Azospirillum brasilense: one gene and its partner. The main gene of each other region encodes a partner of the protein of the gene in region 2 in a complex. Links are inferred from orthologs where the notes say so. Each region holds a gene or a part of one and is shown on either strand. Other genes may lie near its edges.

Evidence for each region.
Region 1: the proteins of H1Q64_RS07640 (region 2) and uvrB are in contact, whole or in part, in a crystal structure (PDB 7EGT), measured with the Thermus thermophilus proteins. The link is inferred for Azospirillum brasilense from one-to-one orthologs. Residues at the interface, in WP_096412145.1 of Thermus thermophilus: His654, Arg656, Phe657, Gln666, Asp668, Glu669, Lys680, Arg681, Leu682, Ser683, Lys685, Tyr686, Ala687; in WP_096411307.1 of Thermus thermophilus: Glu23, Leu25, Arg26, Asp27, Gly28, Glu29, Arg30, Phe31, Arg55, Glu326, Asp327, Phe328, Glu379, Ser382, Gln383, His398, Gly400, Arg401.

What each region holds. Positions count from the first base shown.
Region 1 is NZ_CP059450.1:64,163-72,640, reverse strand. Bases 3,559-6,549 are described here. They hold uvrB (excinuclease ABC subunit UvrB), read right to left. Parts: upstream 6,128-6,549; coding sequence 3,989-6,127; downstream 3,559-3,988. Other genes in these bases: H1Q64_RS13705 (hypothetical protein), read left to right, coding at 6,465-6,549; H1Q64_RS13715 (neuropeptide-like protein 29), read right to left, coding at 3,622-3,888. Outside these bases: H1Q64_RS13730 (hybrid sensor histidine kinase/response regulator), read left to right, coding at 1-774; H1Q64_RS13725 (MFS transporter), read right to left, coding at 820-2,136; H1Q64_RS13720 (DUF2336 domain-containing protein), read right to left, coding at 2,357-3,472; more of H1Q64_RS13705, read left to right, coding at 6,550-8,478. UniProt on the Escherichia coli protein: The UvrABC repair system catalyzes the recognition and processing of DNA lesions. A damage recognition complex composed of 2 UvrA and 2 UvrB subunits scans DNA for abnormalities.
Region 2 is NZ_CP059449.1:1,605,455-1,614,004, forward strand. What follows is about bases 2,123-5,185. They hold H1Q64_RS07640 (ATP-dependent helicase), read left to right. Parts: upstream 2,123-2,509; coding sequence 2,510-4,861; downstream 4,862-5,185. Other genes in these bases: H1Q64_RS07645 (hypothetical protein), read left to right, coding at 4,998-5,185. Also shown: H1Q64_RS07625 (alpha/beta fold hydrolase), read left to right, coding at 1-318; H1Q64_RS07630 (LuxR C-terminal-related transcriptional regulator), read right to left, coding at 348-1,010; H1Q64_RS07635 (LuxR C-terminal-related transcriptional regulator), read right to left, coding at 1,258-1,947; more of H1Q64_RS07645, read left to right, coding at 5,186-6,194; H1Q64_RS07650 (PDZ domain-containing protein), read right to left, coding at 6,234-7,355; H1Q64_RS07655 (50S ribosomal protein L11 methyltransferase), read left to right, coding at 7,649-8,550. UniProt on the Escherichia coli protein: A helicase with DNA-dependent ATPase activity. Unwinds DNA duplexes with 3'-5' polarity. Translocates on single-stranded DNA with 3'-5' polarity. Initiates unwinding more efficiently from a nicked substrate than double-stranded DNA.

The DNA of each region.
Region 1 (8,478 bases), on a different replicon or contig from region 2:
ACGGCGGAACTCAGCACCGCCCTGGAGGCGGCGCGGCAGGCCGACCGGGCCAAGCTCGACTTCCTCTCGGTGACCAGCCACGAGTTGCGGACCCCTCTGAACGCCATCATCGGCTTCGCCGAGGTGCTGTCCAGCGAGGCGCACGGGCCGCTCGGCCATGACGACTACATGGATTATGTCCGGCTCATCGAGGAGAGCGGCAAGGCGTTGCTCGGCATGGTCAACAACATCCTGGACTTCACGCGGGGATCCGGCGGCATCGACCTTGCCGAGTCGACCATCGACCTGCCCGGCCTGCTGATCCAATGCATCGATCTGCTCGGCGCCAAGGCGCAGGCCAAGTCGCAGACCATCACGCTTCAGCCGGGACCGCCCGTCACGCTGCGTGCCGACCAGCGCCGCCTGGCGGAGATGATCGTCCATCTGCTGGACAACGCGGTGAAGTTCGGTCACCGGGGCGGGCGGGTCTCGCTGCGGATCGCCCTGCAGGGCGGGATGGTCGCCGTCGCCGTCGCCGATGATGGCCCCGGCATCCCGGCGGACATCGTCGACCACGTCTTCAGCCCGTTCATCCAGGGCGAACGCTCGCTCGTGCGCCAGCACGAGGGCATCGGGCTCGGCTTGCCCATCGTCCGCCGCTTCGCCGAGCTGCACGGCGGTCGCGTGGAGTTGGACAGCGCGCCGGGGCACGGCACGACGGTGACCATCCTCCTGCCCGCCGCCCGCTTGACGGCCCCGCCCATCGCCGGCCTCAGGGAATTTCGGACGTTCTAAAAGTGTCTCCGGTTCCGGATGGATTGGCCCCCGGCTTCGGACGGGTCATTCAGCGAGGCTGGGCTCCTCCAACGGTCCGACCCCAGCCTCGGCAGGGTTGGCTGGAGCGGTTTCCGGCAACCCGAGGAACAGGGCGGCCAGCGCGATCAGGGCCATCGCCCCAGCCGTGAGGAAGGCGGCGGAATAGCCGAAACGATCCACGATCACACCGGTGACGAAGCCGCTGGTCGCGGCTCCCACGCCCTGCATCGTGGCGCCCGCCCCGAAGGCAAGGTTGTAGCGCCCGGTGCCGCGCATCAGATCGGCGATCACCAGCGGCGTCAGGGCTGTGAAGATCCCGGCGCCCACCCCATCCAGAAGCTGGACGCCAATCAGCCAGGCGCTGTTGTCCGACAGGGTGTAGAGGACGGCCCGCAACGGCAGGATGGCGAAGCCGATCAGCAGGATCGGCTTGCGGCCCAGACGGTCCGCCGTCCGTCCCACCAGGATGGCGATGGGAAGCATGACGAGCTGGGCGGCGATGATGCAGGACGACATCATGACCGTCGCCCATTCCGGGTGCGCCGCGGCCAGCTTCTGCCCGACCAGCGGCAGCAGGGGGGCGTTGGCGAAATGGAACAGCAAGGCGCAACTGCCGAAGATCAGCAACGGCCGGCAATGGACCAGGATGCCCATGCCGGAAACCTTCTCCCCGTCGGCCGCTCCGCCTTCCGACCCGCCGCCCGCCGGCGCCTCCACCCCGCGGGCGCGGCGCTGGTCGATGGCGGAGGCCGGGATCGACAGGACGGCGATTGATGACAGGACCGCGAACACCGGCACCAGCAGAAAGACCGCCTGCTGGGAGAACAGCCAGCTGACCAGCCCGACGAGCGCCGCCACGCCGACGTTGCCCGCATGGTCGAAAGCGGCGTTGCGCCCCATCCGCCGGGCGAGCATGCGCTGCGGGACGAGGCCGAGGGTCAGGGCCGCCACCGCCGGACCGAACACGTCCCCGACCACCGCGATCAACGTGTTCGCGATCAGGACCGGCCAGAAGTTGGGGAACAGGTAGATGCACAGCGCCCCCGCGCCGAGCACGGCCAGCGCCAGGACGATAGCCTCGCGCTTGCGGTGGGTGGAGTCGATGGCCGCCCCGATGGGCGTCTGCACGGCAAGCCCGAGCCAGCCAGCCAGACTGGTCACCAGCCCGACCTCCGACTGGCTCCAATGCTGCTGGGTCACCAGAAAGACGTTGAGATAAGGGCCGAGCGCCCCGCGCACGTCCGCCAGCAGGAAGTTCACGGCGTCCAGCGACGCCGGCCGGAAGCCGTGACCGGGTTCATCCGGAACCACCGCCTCCCGTCCCTTGCTCTCATCGGGCAACCGCGCTCTCCCTTCCAAGGTTCTGGCAGGAAAGACCGCGGCCAGACGCAAAGGTCAGGAACAGCGGGCATCAAAAAATGGCACCGTGAGGCAGGCTGCTCAAGGTGATCGTGAGGGCGTGCTCAGATCACGTCAAAGCCTTATCAAATGATGAGTTGCCAACTCCGTTTGATACCGCAACCGAAAACTGCAGACCGAGCAATTTTCGAAGGCTTCAGCGTTATCTCGTTTCCTCGCGCATGAGGTCGCCCAGCTTGTCGAGCAGGTAATCCAAATCCTCCGCCGCCAGATCCTCGTACTGGGTCAGGATGCGCTCGATCACCCGACGGCGGTGGCGTTCGATGTCGTGCGCCTCGCCGTCGTAGGGGGTCTCCTTCAGCACGTCCAAAGCGATCCGGCAGGCGGGCAGCAGGGCCGGCGGCTGCTTGGCCTTGTCGTAGATGGACTTCAGACCCAGCCGCCCAGCGTCGTGGATCAGCAGACGGGCGTTGGTCAGCGGCACGTTGGCCAGATGGGACAGGGCCGTCTCGAAGAAGGCGCTGTCGCCCATGCACAGCGCCCGCACCAACAGCGATGGGGTCAGGCGGCCGCTGCGCGATAGTTGCGCGACCAGCCGCTCCAGCGCGCCCTCGTCGCTTTCCCCGGAGAAGAGGGCGACCGTGGCGCGTTCGCGGCTTTGCAGGATCAGGTCGGCGGCGACCTTGGCCGGGAGGTCGTGGTTGGCCACCAAATGCTGTTGCAGCTTTTCCGACACCACGGCGACCAGCCGCTCGGCGATGGTGATCGGCAGGCGGGCGCGCTGGACCAGCGGTTCCTGCACGGTTTCGCTGTCGGCGAAGCGTTCGATGACACGGCCGAGCGTGCGCTCACCGAGATCCGCGCTCTCGTTGGCGACTAGTACTGCCACAGCCCCTTCCGACGCGGTGTCGATCAGCGCGTCGGCGACGCTGGCCGACAGGGCCGGACGCTGCGCGATGGCGGTGTGCTTGGCGTCGGTGCCAGTCCGCACCAGTTCGACGAGATCGGCGTCGGTCAGCACCGTGGAGACACTGAGCACCGGGATCGCCACGGCCTCCACGTCGCGGGCCAGCATCAGCGCGACGTCGCGCGGCAGCGCCGGGTTGGCCTTCAGGTTCTCGGCCAACGACTGGCGCACGCGCACCACGGCGTCGCGCGCCATGAAGCGGATGATGTCCTCGGCGAGCCGACGCTCGCCGTCCGTCAAGGTGGCCGCGGAGAATTGCTTGGCAACCTTGACCGCCAGTTCGGAGCGGCTGTTCGGCGACGGGTCCGACAGCAGTCTGGACACGTCGTCCTTGGTGAGTTGGTCGCTCATGGGTCCCGGACCCTTTCCTGCCCTGCGTCGCCTCCCGCGCTTCGGATTCGTGCATCAGCGGGAGCGAATGTATTCAGGTCATGATCGGACCAAAGCATTGAGCCTTTGTTAACGACGATTTCAGGGAGCGGGCCGGTCCCGGCCGCCTCCTACCAGCCGCCGTGACGGTGCCCGCCGTGCCGTTGATGGTGACGGGGGCCGCCATGGTGACCGCCGCGATGGCCGCCGTAGTAGGGGCGGCCATACACCACGGGCGGCGGCCCGTAATGGCGGTACAGCGGGCGCTCGTAATAGCCGTACCCATAGGAACGGTGTCCATAGCCATAGACGGGTCCGGGTGTCCCGGCGGCGACGTAGCAGCCGGACAGGAGAAGGGCGGCGAAGGACAGAAGGGACAGCGAGCGGAGCGTCGTCATTGGCGTTCCTGTGCCAGGGGTCGCGGCCCGGCGGGCGGGCCGTACTGACAGGATGAACGCCTGCGACGGGGATATTATTCCGGAGGTGGCGCCGTCCCGGTCAGCGCCGTCCCCGGCGCCCCTGCTTCTTCGGCGCGCCCTCGGGAATGCCGCGGCCTTGGCGGGCGGAGCTGATGCCGATGCTGCCCGGCTGCTCCAGCCCAAGGTCCATCGCCTCCAGCCGGCGGAGTTCATCGCGCAGGCGGGCGGCCTCTTCGAATTCCAGGTCGGCGGCGGCGGCCTTCATGCGCTTCTCCATGTCGGCCATCACGGATTTCAGGTTGTGGCCGACCAGTTCCGACGCGTTCAGGCCGGTCTTCACAGTGACGTGGTCGCCGCGCTCGTAGACGCTCTCCAGGATGTCGCCGATGGCCTTCTTCACGGATTCCGGCGTGATGCCGTGCTCCAGATTGTACGCCCGCTGCCTCTCGCGGCGGCGCGCCGTCTCGTCGATGGCGTACTGCATGCTGCCGGTGATCCTGTCGGCGTAGAGGATCGCCCGCCCCTCGATGTTGCGGGCGGCGCGGCCGATCGTCTGGATCAGCGAGGTCTTGGAGCGCAGATAGCCCTCCTTGTCGGCGTCCAGGATGGCGACCAGCGAGCATTCGGGGATGTCCAGCCCCTCGCGCAGCAGGTTGATGCCGACCAGCACGTCGTAGGCGCCGAGCCGCAGGTCGCGGATGATCTCGATGCGCTCCAGAGTCTCCACGTCGGAGTGGATGTAGCGCACGCGCAGCCCCGCCTCGTGCATATACTCGGTCAACGCCTCGGCCATTTTCTTGGTGAGGGTGGTGACCAGCACGCGGTTGCCCTTCGCCACCACCTCCTTGCACTCGTGGATCAGGTCGTCCACCTGCGTCTCGGTGGGACGGATGATCACCTCCGGGTCGATCAGGCCGGTCGGGCGGACCACCTGCTCGGCGAAGACGCCACCGGTGCGCTCCATCTCCCACGGGCCGGGGGTGGCGGAGACGAAGACCGTCTGCGGGCGCATGCCCTCCCACTCCTCGAACTTCAGCGGGCGGTTGTCCATGGCGCTGGGCAGGCGGAAGCCGTATTCGGACAGCGTCTCCTTGCGCATGCGGTCGCCGCGGTACATGCCGCCGATCTGCGGCACCATGACGTGGCTTTCGTCCACGATCAGCAGCGCGTCGCCCGGCAGATACTCGAACAGCGTCGGCGGCGGCTCGCCCGCCGCGCGGCCGGTCAGGTAGCGGGAATAGTTCTCGATGCCGGCGCAGGCGCCGGTGGCCGCCATCATCTCGATGTCGAAGGTCGTGCGCTGCTCCAGCCGCTGCGCCTCCAGCAGCTTGCCCTGGGCGTTGAACTCCTCCAGTCGAAGCTTCAACTCGCGCTTGATCTGCTCGATGGCCTGATTGAGCGTCGGCTTGGGCGTCACATAGTGGCTGTTGGGATAGATGCGCACGGCCTCCAGCGAGGCGATCTTCTCACCGGTCAGCGGATCGATCTCGTGGATGCCCTCGATCTCGTCGCCGAACAGCGAGATGCGCCAGGCGCGGTCCTCCATGTGGGCGGGGAACAGCTCCACGGTGTCGCCGCGCACCCGGAACAGGCCGCGCCCGAAGGCCGCGTCGTTGCGCTTGTACTGAAGCTCGGTCAGCTTGCGCAGCAGGTCGGGCTGGGCGACCACCTGACCCTTGCGCAGATCGACGGTCATCTCCGAATAGGTCTCGACGGAGCCGATACCGTAGATGCAGGACACCGACGCCACGATGATGACGTCGTCGCGCTCCAGCAGCGCCCGCGTCGCCGAGTGGCGCATGCGGTCGATCTGCTCGTTGATCGAGGATTCCTTCTCGATGAAGGTATCGGTGCGCGGAACGTAGGCTTCCGGCTGGTAGTAGTCGTAGTAGGAGACGAAGTATTCCACCGCGTTGTTCGGGAAGAAGGACTTCATCTCTCCGTAGAGCTGCGCCGCCAGCGTCTTGTTCGGGGCGAGCACCAGGGTGGGGCGCTGGACGTGCTGGATGACGTGCGCCATGGTGAAGGTCTTGCCGGACCCGGTGACGCCGAGCAGCACCTGATCCTTCTCGCCGGCGCGCAGCCCCTCGGTCAGTTCCCCGATGGCGCGCGGCTGGTCGCCGGAGGGTTTGAACTCCGACACCAGTTCGAACTTCTTGCCCGCCTCCAGCTTGGGCAGGGACTTCTGCGGGAGGGCGGTCAGGACGGGATGGGACATGGGGAGCAGGGTCCGGGCAGGGTACGGAACGGGAACCGATTATATGGCGCGAGTACCCTCCCCTGTCGAGCGTGGGCTTATCGGACAGACGATAGCGCGGCGACGCAAGACCGGCCTGGCCAGCGCCCCTCTCAACGGCAGGCGCCCTTGCAGAAGCCGAGCAGAACCTCATTTTTGCGCGCCTCACGCTTTGCACCCTCAAGGCATTCCTAAGTATGCTCTTATTGAAAGCGATAGCGAGTGTACTAATAGCAAATACTCATAGATTTAATTAAGCCATATGCGATACTCATTTTTGCTATTCAAAAAGACACTGCATACATAAGGATGGCTGACCATGACAAACGCCCCAACTGAACTCAATTCACCGTTAGGGTTTCGCTTAACACGAAAATTCCAACGCTCTCTATCTTACGTTTGGTTTCTAGTTCTTCGAGCTCATTTGGAGCAATCGCCGATTATCCAGCGATATTGCCTGATGACAGTTGCGTCAATGATTGGATTTGCCTCATTTTTTACAACAAGGAATGGAATCCATTATTTTGTTGAAGATGTTAGACTGTTTCCGTCAAAAGGCTCTGCTAACTCTGAAATTCTGATCATTGCATTAAACAGTTTATTGGATTATATCGGGGGCATTTCAACTATAATAGCTTTTGCTGTTGAATCAATTCTTGTTGTTTCTGCTTGGAGTCTTGGCTCGTCCCAAAGTTTTCGTGATGTTAATAAGAGATTCTTATTTTCCTACATATTTTGCTTATCAATTTCATTGTTTTTCTCTATCGTGTTTCTGGTAAACGGAGCCATTAATAGTGACAACAATAGATTTTCTTCAATTGAATGGGCAAAGCTCTTTGAGGAGGCTCGGAGCATTTCTTCTGATTTCGTCAGCACAGGGAACAACGTAGCGGTGCCAGCGGAAACGGTAGGCCGCATAACGACCGTCCTGAATGCTACGTACGCCGTTGCCGACAGCGTTCAGAAGGCCACAGAACTGGCACGAGACGAACTCAACTCCCGCCTATCGGATACAGGCATCGAAAACGCGAACAGGCAAGCGCAACAGCGGATTAAAAATCAAATTGATGCAAGAAAATCTGAACTTTCTCATATAATAAGCGAGTCCGCCGATCTCGACAAAATCAAAAGCTCCGTCAATATTCTAAATATCCCCATCTTCAATCAAAGGGTATTTCCTTATTTTTTAAAAAAATCCGGAAAGAACGTACCTTTCCCGTCAGATAGCTCAACTCGGAACATCTACAGAAGAGAAGTCGAAAAGTTTCTATCAACCGATTATACAGACCTTAACGATAAAGCTTCTCTCATAAAGAAAGAAATAGCATCATTGGAAACGAGCGCAAGCACAGGAGCAACCGTCACAAAGACATCAATCTCAAATGCTGCGTTGTTCTTTGAAAAATATTTTGGATCTTTGGATGGATCTTCACTTGATGACTATCACGGTGTCGTAAAAAGTTTAAACGCAATAAACCATCATGACCAAAGCATCATGAACGAGGTAGGGAATATGAGAGACTCGCTGTGCCGGTACAGCGCGCATGGTATCACCATGCTGGAGAACCTCTCCGATCGTACACGATCGCATTTTTCCAACCAGCCTTTACTTGGAATTATACTTGATCTTGATAATTTTGAGAAGAAATCACAAGAAACATTGCGCTCTTCCTACGAAGACACCTGTGGCTCCGTACGGTCAAAATCCCATATTGATTCACCTGCACTTGACGCAGTCTCGATGGCCAAAGCCAAGCAAGACTTGCAAAGTCGCCTTTATCGTGCCTGTTCCTTAAACCCTGAGATCACCAAAAATTGGCGAGCCGATTTTGGTGTCTGCATTCAGGAGATCAAGAGCGCAATTGGCAACACGGCCGCGCTGGAGAATGCTGCGTTCGTGTCCAAACTGAACGACGTGACCAGTCGGGCCGACGATCTCGATTACATGCTGTCGCCAGACGCAAGCCCGATAACGCGGACCATTGGAGCTCTTTGGCACGCAATTCCTTCCGCTGACGTCGGGTTAATTATCTCGTCGCTGCTTGCCGCACTGCCGCTCGTGTGTGCATTAGCCCTAAAGAAGTTTACTGTTGCCCTGCAACTCGACAGCAAGTTCCTCCCGCCTTACGGGATAGAGGTGTCGTTGAGGTCCAGCTTAAAAGATCCCACTTCGTCAAAGGAATATGTAGAACTCCTAGAAAAATTACTCCGCACCCACCCGAATCTGGAAGGTATATCCGACGACGTTTTAAGGCACGCAGATATCCGGGAAGGCTTTACCGTCTCTCAAGACGTTGTCGATGCCAACTACTCGCTGTTTTGTACACTGGTCG
Region 2 (8,550 bases):
GAGGAGACGGCCCGGCCGGGCGTGTTCCGCCGCATCGCCGCCCGCATCCTGCCACCGGTCGTCCGCGACAGCGCGGCGGAGCTTCAGGCCATGGCGCCCGCGCTCGACGCGGTCCGTGTGCCGGTCACATTGGTGCAGGGGAAGGACGTGCCGGACGGCTTTGCGGGCGCGTCCTTTCTGGAGCAGCGCTTGACCGGTTGCCGCAACCTGACGGTGGTGACCGTTCCCGGTCAGCAGGTTCTGCCCGCCAAGCACGAAGCACCCATCCGCGGCGCTCTGGCCGCGCTGGTCGCTTCGGTGGAGCGGGGAGGGGCCTGAGCGGAGCAGGCACGGAAAAGGGCGTCCGGTCAGAGACCGTTCGCGGTGATCGCCGCCTGGGTCCGATTGCGCACGCCGAGCTGGCGCAGGATCGCCGTCACATGCACCTTCACCGTGCCTTCGGTCAGGCCCAGCTCGTGCGCGATCTGCTTGTTGGACTTGCCGTCGCGCAGGCGGTTCAGCACGTCGCGCTGGCGCGGGGTCAGCTGGTCGCCCGCCCCGTCGGCCAGGGAGCCCAGCGGACCGGCGTCCCCCGCACCGTTGCCGGCGTGCGGCGCGCTGTCGGCCATCCGGTCGCCGCGGATCGCCTGTTCCGGCAGATAGACGCCGCCGGCCAGCACCAGCTGCAGGGCACCCATCATCACCTTCGCGCTGCTCGACTTCGGGATGAAGCCGGCGGCGCCGTTTTCCAGCGCGGCCAGCAGGTCCGACCGCTTCTCCGACCCCGACACCACGACCAGAAGCGCCTTGGGAAGCCGCTGGTGGATCTCGCCGAGCAGCGAGAAGCCGTTCCACCCCGGCATGCCGAGATCCAGGAGGATCAGGTCGAAGGCGATGGCGCCGTCGCACAGGCGGCGGACGTCGTCGAACGTCCCGGCCTCGTGAAACACCATGCTGTCGTCCGACTGGGCGAGCAGACGCCGCAGCCCGTCCCGGAACAGCAGGTGATCGTCGGCAAGCAGAACGTTCAGGGTCGGCTTTTCCGCGCTGTATTCCATGATGCTCATCGTGTCGGGGCTGCGATCCAAACAAATTCGGAGCGTATTGCCGAAATAGCCATCATCATTTCGAGGCGGAAGAGGGCCTTTGGTCCTATGGCGCACCACTTATGGCGTGTCGTCGCACCCAAAGCGGGTGCTCCGGATGCGACAGCGCCGGCCGCGGGATGGCGCGGCCGGCGCTGTGGATGCCGGGAAGGCAGAACCGCAAGACGATGGATCAGACCACGTTGGCGCTGACCCCGGCGGCTTCCGCCGGCTGGTCGCCGATGCCGTTGTTCAGCGCCCAGATCGCCGCCTGGGTGCGGTTGGAGGCGTTGATCTTGCGCAGCAGGCTCTTCAGATGGACCTTCACCGTGGCCTCCGTGATGTGGAGGTGGTTGGCGATCATCTTGTTGGAGTTGCCGTTCAGCAGGCAGCGCAGGATCTGGATCTCGCGCTGGGACAGGCCCTTGCGGCGGGCCGGGACCTCGGTCGCCAGCTCTTCGCTGCGGCCGTTGATCAGCAGCTCGGCCAGATGGGTCGGGAACACCTTCTCGCCCATCATCACCAGCTTCAGCGACTGCATCAGCGCTTCGCAGGCGATGTCCTTCATCAGGTAGCCGTGGGCGCCGGCGCCGAGCGCGCCGGACAGGCGGCGTGTGCACAGGTCGGTGGTCAGGATGACGACACGGATGCCGGGGTGGCCGTCGCGCAGGGCGCGGAGCTGGTCGGCCTCATCCTCGCCGCCGTTGACGAGGTCGATGAGGACCAAGTCGGGCTGGGTGCCCGCGGCCTCGACCGCGGGGACGCCCTCGCGCAGGGTGCCGGCCTCGCCCATCACCTTGAAGGGCGTGTTCTCGAACAGACGCTTCATGCCTTCGCGGAAGAGCTTGTTCGCGTCGATCAGGAAAACGTTCACGGGGTCCATTGTTCCTACCCGCCCTCTGTTTGTTTCAATTTGGTCGTTCGTCTGGCGCCTCCGTGGACATCCGGTCCGGGGGGAGGGCCGCTCTCCGCGGCTGTCCGTTTGGTTCCGGGGTGCCACGATCTGATTGGACCTTACCCCGGATTTGCGGAACAGAAAATTTCCCCAAAGGAAAAATTATGTCTCGCAATGGGCATATGCCCTAAGCCGAAATAAGACAAACCGTCCAACGAACCGTTCACGAATGTCTCACCTGGAATAATCAATCGGTCCTGAATTCGGTTCAGCCTGTGATTTGTCTGTGACTGTGGATGATTCTTGGGATCCTATGGTCGATGTGACTTCGAGCGATTGTGATAAGACAAGCGCTATGGTGTCGGACATAGTGCGGGCAGAGTTCATCCTGGCCCATGGGCCTAGTTCCATGCCCATTGGCGGAGCGTCCCGGCCGTTCCGTCAAGGGAAGGGGTTCGATGCGCCGGGGGGCGTGCTATATACGGTGTCCTCATTCGATGAAGGGCGTCTCCCGACCGCGGGAGAGCCCACCCAGGAACTCCGGTGCCGCATGTCCGATCCCTACGCCTACGACGATCCGCTGGGCCATGATCCCCTCAGCCAAGCGGGCGCCCCGGCCCCCGCGCCGGCGCAGCGTTTCGCCTATCTGGACGGGCTGAATCCCGTGCAGCGCGAGGCGGTCGAGGCCATGGACGGCCCGGTTCTGGTGCTGGCCGGCGCCGGCACGGGCAAGACGCGCGTTCTGACCACCCGGCTGGCCCATTTGCTGATGACGCGCCGCGCCGCCGCCTTCCAGATCCTGGCGGTGACCTTCACCAACAAGGCCGCCCGCGAAATGCGGGAGCGCGTCGCCCATCTGGTGGGGATCGAGCCGGAGGGCTGGTGGCTGGGCACCTTCCATGCGCTGGCCGCGCGCATCCTGCGCCGCCACGCCGAGCTGGTGGGGCTGAAGTCCAACTTCACCATCCTCGACACCGACGACCAGATCCGCCTGATCAAGCAGCTTCTGGAGGCGGCGAACGTCGATTCCAAGAAGTGGCCGGCGCGGCAGGTGCTGGGCGTGATCGAGCGCTGGAAGGACCGCGGCCTGACCCCGGACCGGCTGAACGAGGGCGATGGCGGCGACGTGGCCGGCGGGCGCGTGGTGGCGCTCTACCGCGCGTACCAGGAGCGGCTGCGCACGCTGAACGCCTGCGACTTCGGCGACCTCCTGCTGCACAACATCACGCTGTTCCAGAAGCACCCGGACGTGCTGGCGGAATACCACCGCAAGTTCAAGTACATCCTGGTCGACGAGTATCAGGACACCAACGTCGCCCAGTATCTGTGGCTGCGCATCCTTTCGCAGGCCCACAAGAACATCTGCTGCGTCGGCGACGAGGACCAGTCGATCTATGCCTGGCGCGGCGCCGAGATCGGCAACATCCTGCGCTTCGAGGCCGACTTCCCCGGCGCCACGGTGGTCAAGCTGGAGCAGAACTACCGCTCCACCGGGCACATTCTGTCCGCGGCCTCCGGCCTGATCGCCAACAACAAGGGGCGGCTCGGCAAGACGCTGTGGACCCAGGCCGACGGTGGCGAGCCGGTGCGCGTGCGCGGCGTCTGGGACGGCGAGGAGGAGGCCCGCTGGGTCGGCGACGAGATCGAGGCGCTGCAGCGCCAGGGCGTCTCGCTCGCCCAGATCGCCGTGCTGGTCCGCGCCGGCTTCCAGACCCGCGAGTTCGAAGAACGCTTCATCACGCTGGGCCTGCCCTACCGGGTGATCGGCGGCCCGCGCTTCTACGAGCGGCAGGAGATCCGCGACGCGATGGCCTATCTGCGCGTCGTCAACTCCCCTGACGACGATCTCGCCTTCGAGCGCATCGTCAACGTGCCCAAGCGCGGCGTCGGCCCGGCGGCCCTGCAATGCCTCTATCAGGCGGCGCGTTCGCGCGGGATGCCGCTGACCGAGGCGGGTTGGGCGCTGACCGAGACGGACGAGCTGAAGCCCAAGGTGCGTGGCGTGATGCGCAACCTGCTTCAGGACTTCTTCCGCTGGCGCACCCTGTCGGCGACCATGCCGCACACCGAACTGGCGCGCATGGTGCTGGACGAGTCCGGCTACACCCGCATGTGGCAGGAGGACAAGACGCCCGAGGCGCCGGGCCGGCTGGAGAACCTGAAGGAACTCATCACCGCCATGGCGGAGTTCGAGAACCTGTCGGGCTTCCTGGAGCATGTCGCCCTGGTCATGGAGAACGCCGAGGCCGCCGGCGTCGATCAGGTCACGGTGATGACCCTGCACGGCGCCAAGGGGCTGGAGTTCGACATGGTCTTCCTGCCCGGCTGGGAGGAGGGCGTGTTTCCCAACCAGCGTGCGCTGGACGAGACCGGCATCGCCGGGCTGGAGGAGGAGCGCCGCCTCGCTTATGTCGGGCTGACCCGGGCGCGCAAGCGGGCCTACATCAGCCACGCCGCCAACCGACGGCTCTACGGCAACTGGGTCAGCGCCATCCCCTCCCGCTTCGTCGAGGAGATCCCCGGCGGCGACGTCGAGGCGGAGGCGGCGAGCGGCCTCTACCCCGGCGGCAACGCCGGCAACGGCTTCGGCGGCGGCTTCGGTGGTGGAGGGAGCTTTCGCGACTCGTCGAGCTACGCCGCCTTCCGCGCCGGCCAGCAGGCGGCAGGCCGGCAGCAGCCCCCGTCGCCGCGGACCATCACGCTGGACAGCGGTTCCTATCAGGTCGCCCCGCGCGCCCGTCCGAACGCGCCCTTCCCGAAGGGGGCGCGGGTGTTCCACCAGAAATTCGGCTACGGCACCGTCACGGCGGTCGACCAGGACAAGCTGGAGATCGACTTCGATCAGGCCGGCAGCAAGAAGGTGATGGACAGCTTCGTGGTGCCAGCGGAGAAGGCGGGCTGACCCAGGCGGGATGGCCAAGGCAGGGTGACCGATTGCCGCAGCGGCCCCTCGCGGTGACGGTCGTCACAGGTTCGGCGGCGGCGTTCGGCTACTGGTGGGGTCCAGACAGCGCGCCCACAGCCACGGAACCCGCCCAGTGTTCGGCAAGAGCAGCACCGCGTTCGAGGTCCAGATCCGCCGCGAGGGGCGCTGGACCATCGAGGGGACCTACGACGACGAGCGCCGGGCCTTGGCCTCCGCCCGCAGTTGGCTGGCGGTCAGCGGGGTTGAGGAGGTCAAGGCCATCAAGTTCCGCTCGCTGGCCGGGCTGTCGCTGGAGACGGTGATCTTCCAGAAGGCCGTTCCGGTGGTGAAGGACAAGCCCATGGCGCTGGGCGGCACGGCGGAGGGCGCGCCCTTCTGCACGGCCCCCGGCGATCTCTACAGGTTCGAGTCGCGGGTGGTCACCGGCCGGCTGCTGCGCCCCTTCCTCGACAAGTTCCGCATCACCCCGACCGAGCTCCTCCATTCCTGGACCTACCTGCGCAAGCTCGACGAGCAGGGCCTTCTGCTGGGCGCGGCGCTCCAGGCGGTGGCCCGCCACCACGCGGACCGGCATGGCGTCGCGGTTCCGGCGCGGGCGCGCGAGTTGCGGGCCTTCGCTGACGTCGTGATGGCGCGCGCCCGCGACTTCCAGGCCGAGCGCAAGGCCCTGCCGGCCTTCGATCCCGCCGACCTGTCCCGGTCCAGCCGGGTCCTTGCCGCCGCGGTGGGAGAGGAGGGGCACGACTTCGCCTTCCTCAGCCAGCTCACCCTCCATCTGGCCGACCGCAATTCGCTGGCCGGCAAGCTGGAGATGCTGCTCGACCTGATCGGGCCGGACGTGGAGCCGCGGCACCTCGCTGTGCTCGACGGGGTGATGGCCGATGCGCTGGGCTCCGCCGAACTGGTGAAGGAGCTTCTCGGCGCGCAGCCGAACCTCGCTCTGGGGCTGTGCGCTCTGGCCGACCTGATCCTGGGCCGCGACCCGCAGCCGAAGAGCGAGCCGGTGAGCCCCCTGCTGGCTCACATCGGCGCGCTGATCGTCCAGGGGCGTGCGCCGTGCTGCCGCGCCGTTCTGCTGGAGCGCATCCAGCAATCGCTGAACGGCACCCAGCCGCTCGACCGCCGCGACCCGAAGAAGGAGGCGCTGCTGGCCGACCACCTCGCCACCCATCTGCGCGATCCGCAGGGGCGCCTGCTTGGCGGCGCCGAGGTGGAGAAGGCGCTGGCCCGCCGCCTGATCCGCCACCGTCAGGCGATCCTGCGCGAGCAGGGGATGCACGACATCGCGGACCGGCTGTCGGGACGGTGAGCAGGGTGTCGGCAGGGCCGGATCGGAGCGGGCATCGCTTCACGGCGCCGACGGCGACCAAGGCAGTTCCGTCAGCGGCTTGTCCCGCCGCAGCGATTCGTAGATCTCCGCACCCGTCTCGCGGTCCGTCTCGCACAGAATCATCAGCACGTCGGAGTCGGCGCTGGCCGATGTGCAGACCTTGGAGTCCCGGGTGCAGGTCGGCCGCGGGTGCGGCGCCAGCCAGTATCCGGGTTGAGCCTTCCGCGCCGCCTCCAAAAAGGCTGTCGCCAGCTTGGCGCTTTCCGCCTCGCTGCCGTCGTTGCGCACCGTGAACAGCGGCGAGTGCAGCCCGCTCGCGAACAGGCCCGAACCGATCGCCTGGGCCACGCAGAAGCGCTCCCGCACCGGCGCCGCGGGCAGGACCGGCGCATCGGCGTACGCCGCGCCCGGCGGCAGCGCCGGGGTGGTGCTGGTGATGGGGCCGACGATCAACTCGCGCAACTCGCGGGCGCGCCACAGCTTCACCAGCACGCTCTGCCCGCTGGGCACCGCGCCCAGCACGCGGCGCATCTGCACCGCATCGTCCACCGCAACGCCGCGCACCTCCAGGATCACGTCACCCCCGCGGATGCCCGACAGTTCGGCCGCTTTGCCCGGCATCAGCGCCGTCACCAGCAGGCCGCGCGGCACCTCCAGCCCCACCGTCTGCGCCAGCTGGGCGGTCAACGGGCTCACGGCCGCACCCATCGCCCCCTGCGGTTCGCGCGCCGCCGCCGGTGCCGCGGCGGGACCGGCCGTGCCGGGTCCGGCGGTGCCGGTTGGCGCCGAAGCGGAGCCCGCACCCGCCGCCGCAGCGCTGCCCGCCGCCGGGCAGCGCTGCTCCGCCATGAGCTGTCGCACCGCGGTGATATGGATCATCTGCGCTTGGCGTTCGCTGCCGCTCAGAGTGGGCAACGGGTCGTTGTAGGCTTTCAGCAGCGCCTCCAGCGTTGGGCAGTCCGTGCCCCGATAGGCGGACGCGACATCGGCCGTCATCGACGCCTCCGATCCGGACACCGAGCTTGCCGCCCCGACCGCCAGCCCGACCGGATCAAGCGCGCAGCCCGACACCGTCGCCGCTCCCGAAACCGCCACCAGCGCCGCCATCCATGCCCTGGCCGCCTTGCAAACGCGCTGCATCAAGCCCGTCTCCCCCGTGTAGCTCTTGCGCAACCCTCGGTCCGCTTATCCCCAGGTGCAGTGTGCCCGCTCAAAAGTGGTAAGAAAAGCGGCGGAAAGCCTGTGCCGAGCTTGCGTCGGCCAAAACGCCGCACGCGGCGGTCGATCCAGCCCGGCCGACCCGTTCCCGGCTGCGGCAACCCTGTGCGGCGATGGAGCCGTGCGTCCGGCCGCAGGAAATCTTTGTGTCTCCGCGTCTCTGTGGTTAAGTCTCCCACCAGACAATGACCACCCCATCATCGGCGACCTTCCCCATGTCCTCCTCCAAGCTCTGGCGCATCGCGCTCGTCATTCCCGAAGCCCACGCCCCCGCGTTCGCCGAGGCGATTGGCGATCATGCCGACGCGGTGTCCACCTTCGAGCTGGAGGAGCACGGCGACTGGCTGGTCGAGGCGACGGTCTACGGGCAGCCGGACGAGCCGCGGCTGAACGCCCGCGTCGCCGTGCTGGCCGAGGCCATGGGCATCCCCGAACCCAAGCTGATTGTCGAGGAACTGCCTCTCATCGACTGGGTGTCGCACAGCTACCAGGGCTTCCCGCCGATCCAGGCCGGGCGCTTCTTCGTCCACGGCTCCCACCATGAGGGCATCGTCCCGGCGGGCAGCATCCCGCTGCTGGTCGACGCCGCCACCGCCTTCGGCACGGGCGAGCATGGGTCCACCAAAGGCTGTCTGATGGCGCTGGACCGGCTGGCCCGCCGGATGAGCCTGCCGCGTGTCGGACGGGGCGGGGCGCTCGACATGGGCTGCGGCTCGGGCATCCTGGCGCTGGCGGTGACCAAGCGCTGGCGGGTGCCGGTCACTGCCGTGGACATCGACCCGGAGGCGGTGCGCGTCACCCGCGTCAATGCCGCGCTCAACGGGGTGAAGGCCCGCATCCGCTCGCAGGGCGGCGACGGCTACCACACCGCCATCGTGGGCAAGCACAAGCCCTACCGCCTGATCACCGCCAACATCCTGGCCCGCCCGCTGGCCCGCATGGCGCCGAAACTGAAGCGCCACCTGCAGCGCGGCGGCGTCGCCGTTCTGGCCGGCCTGCTGAACCGGCAGGAGCGCCACGTCATCCAGGCGCACCGCACGCAGGGCCTGCATCTGGTCGCGCGCATCCCGGTCGGCGAATGGACCACCCTTGTGGTGAAGCGCCCGAAGCGGAAGGC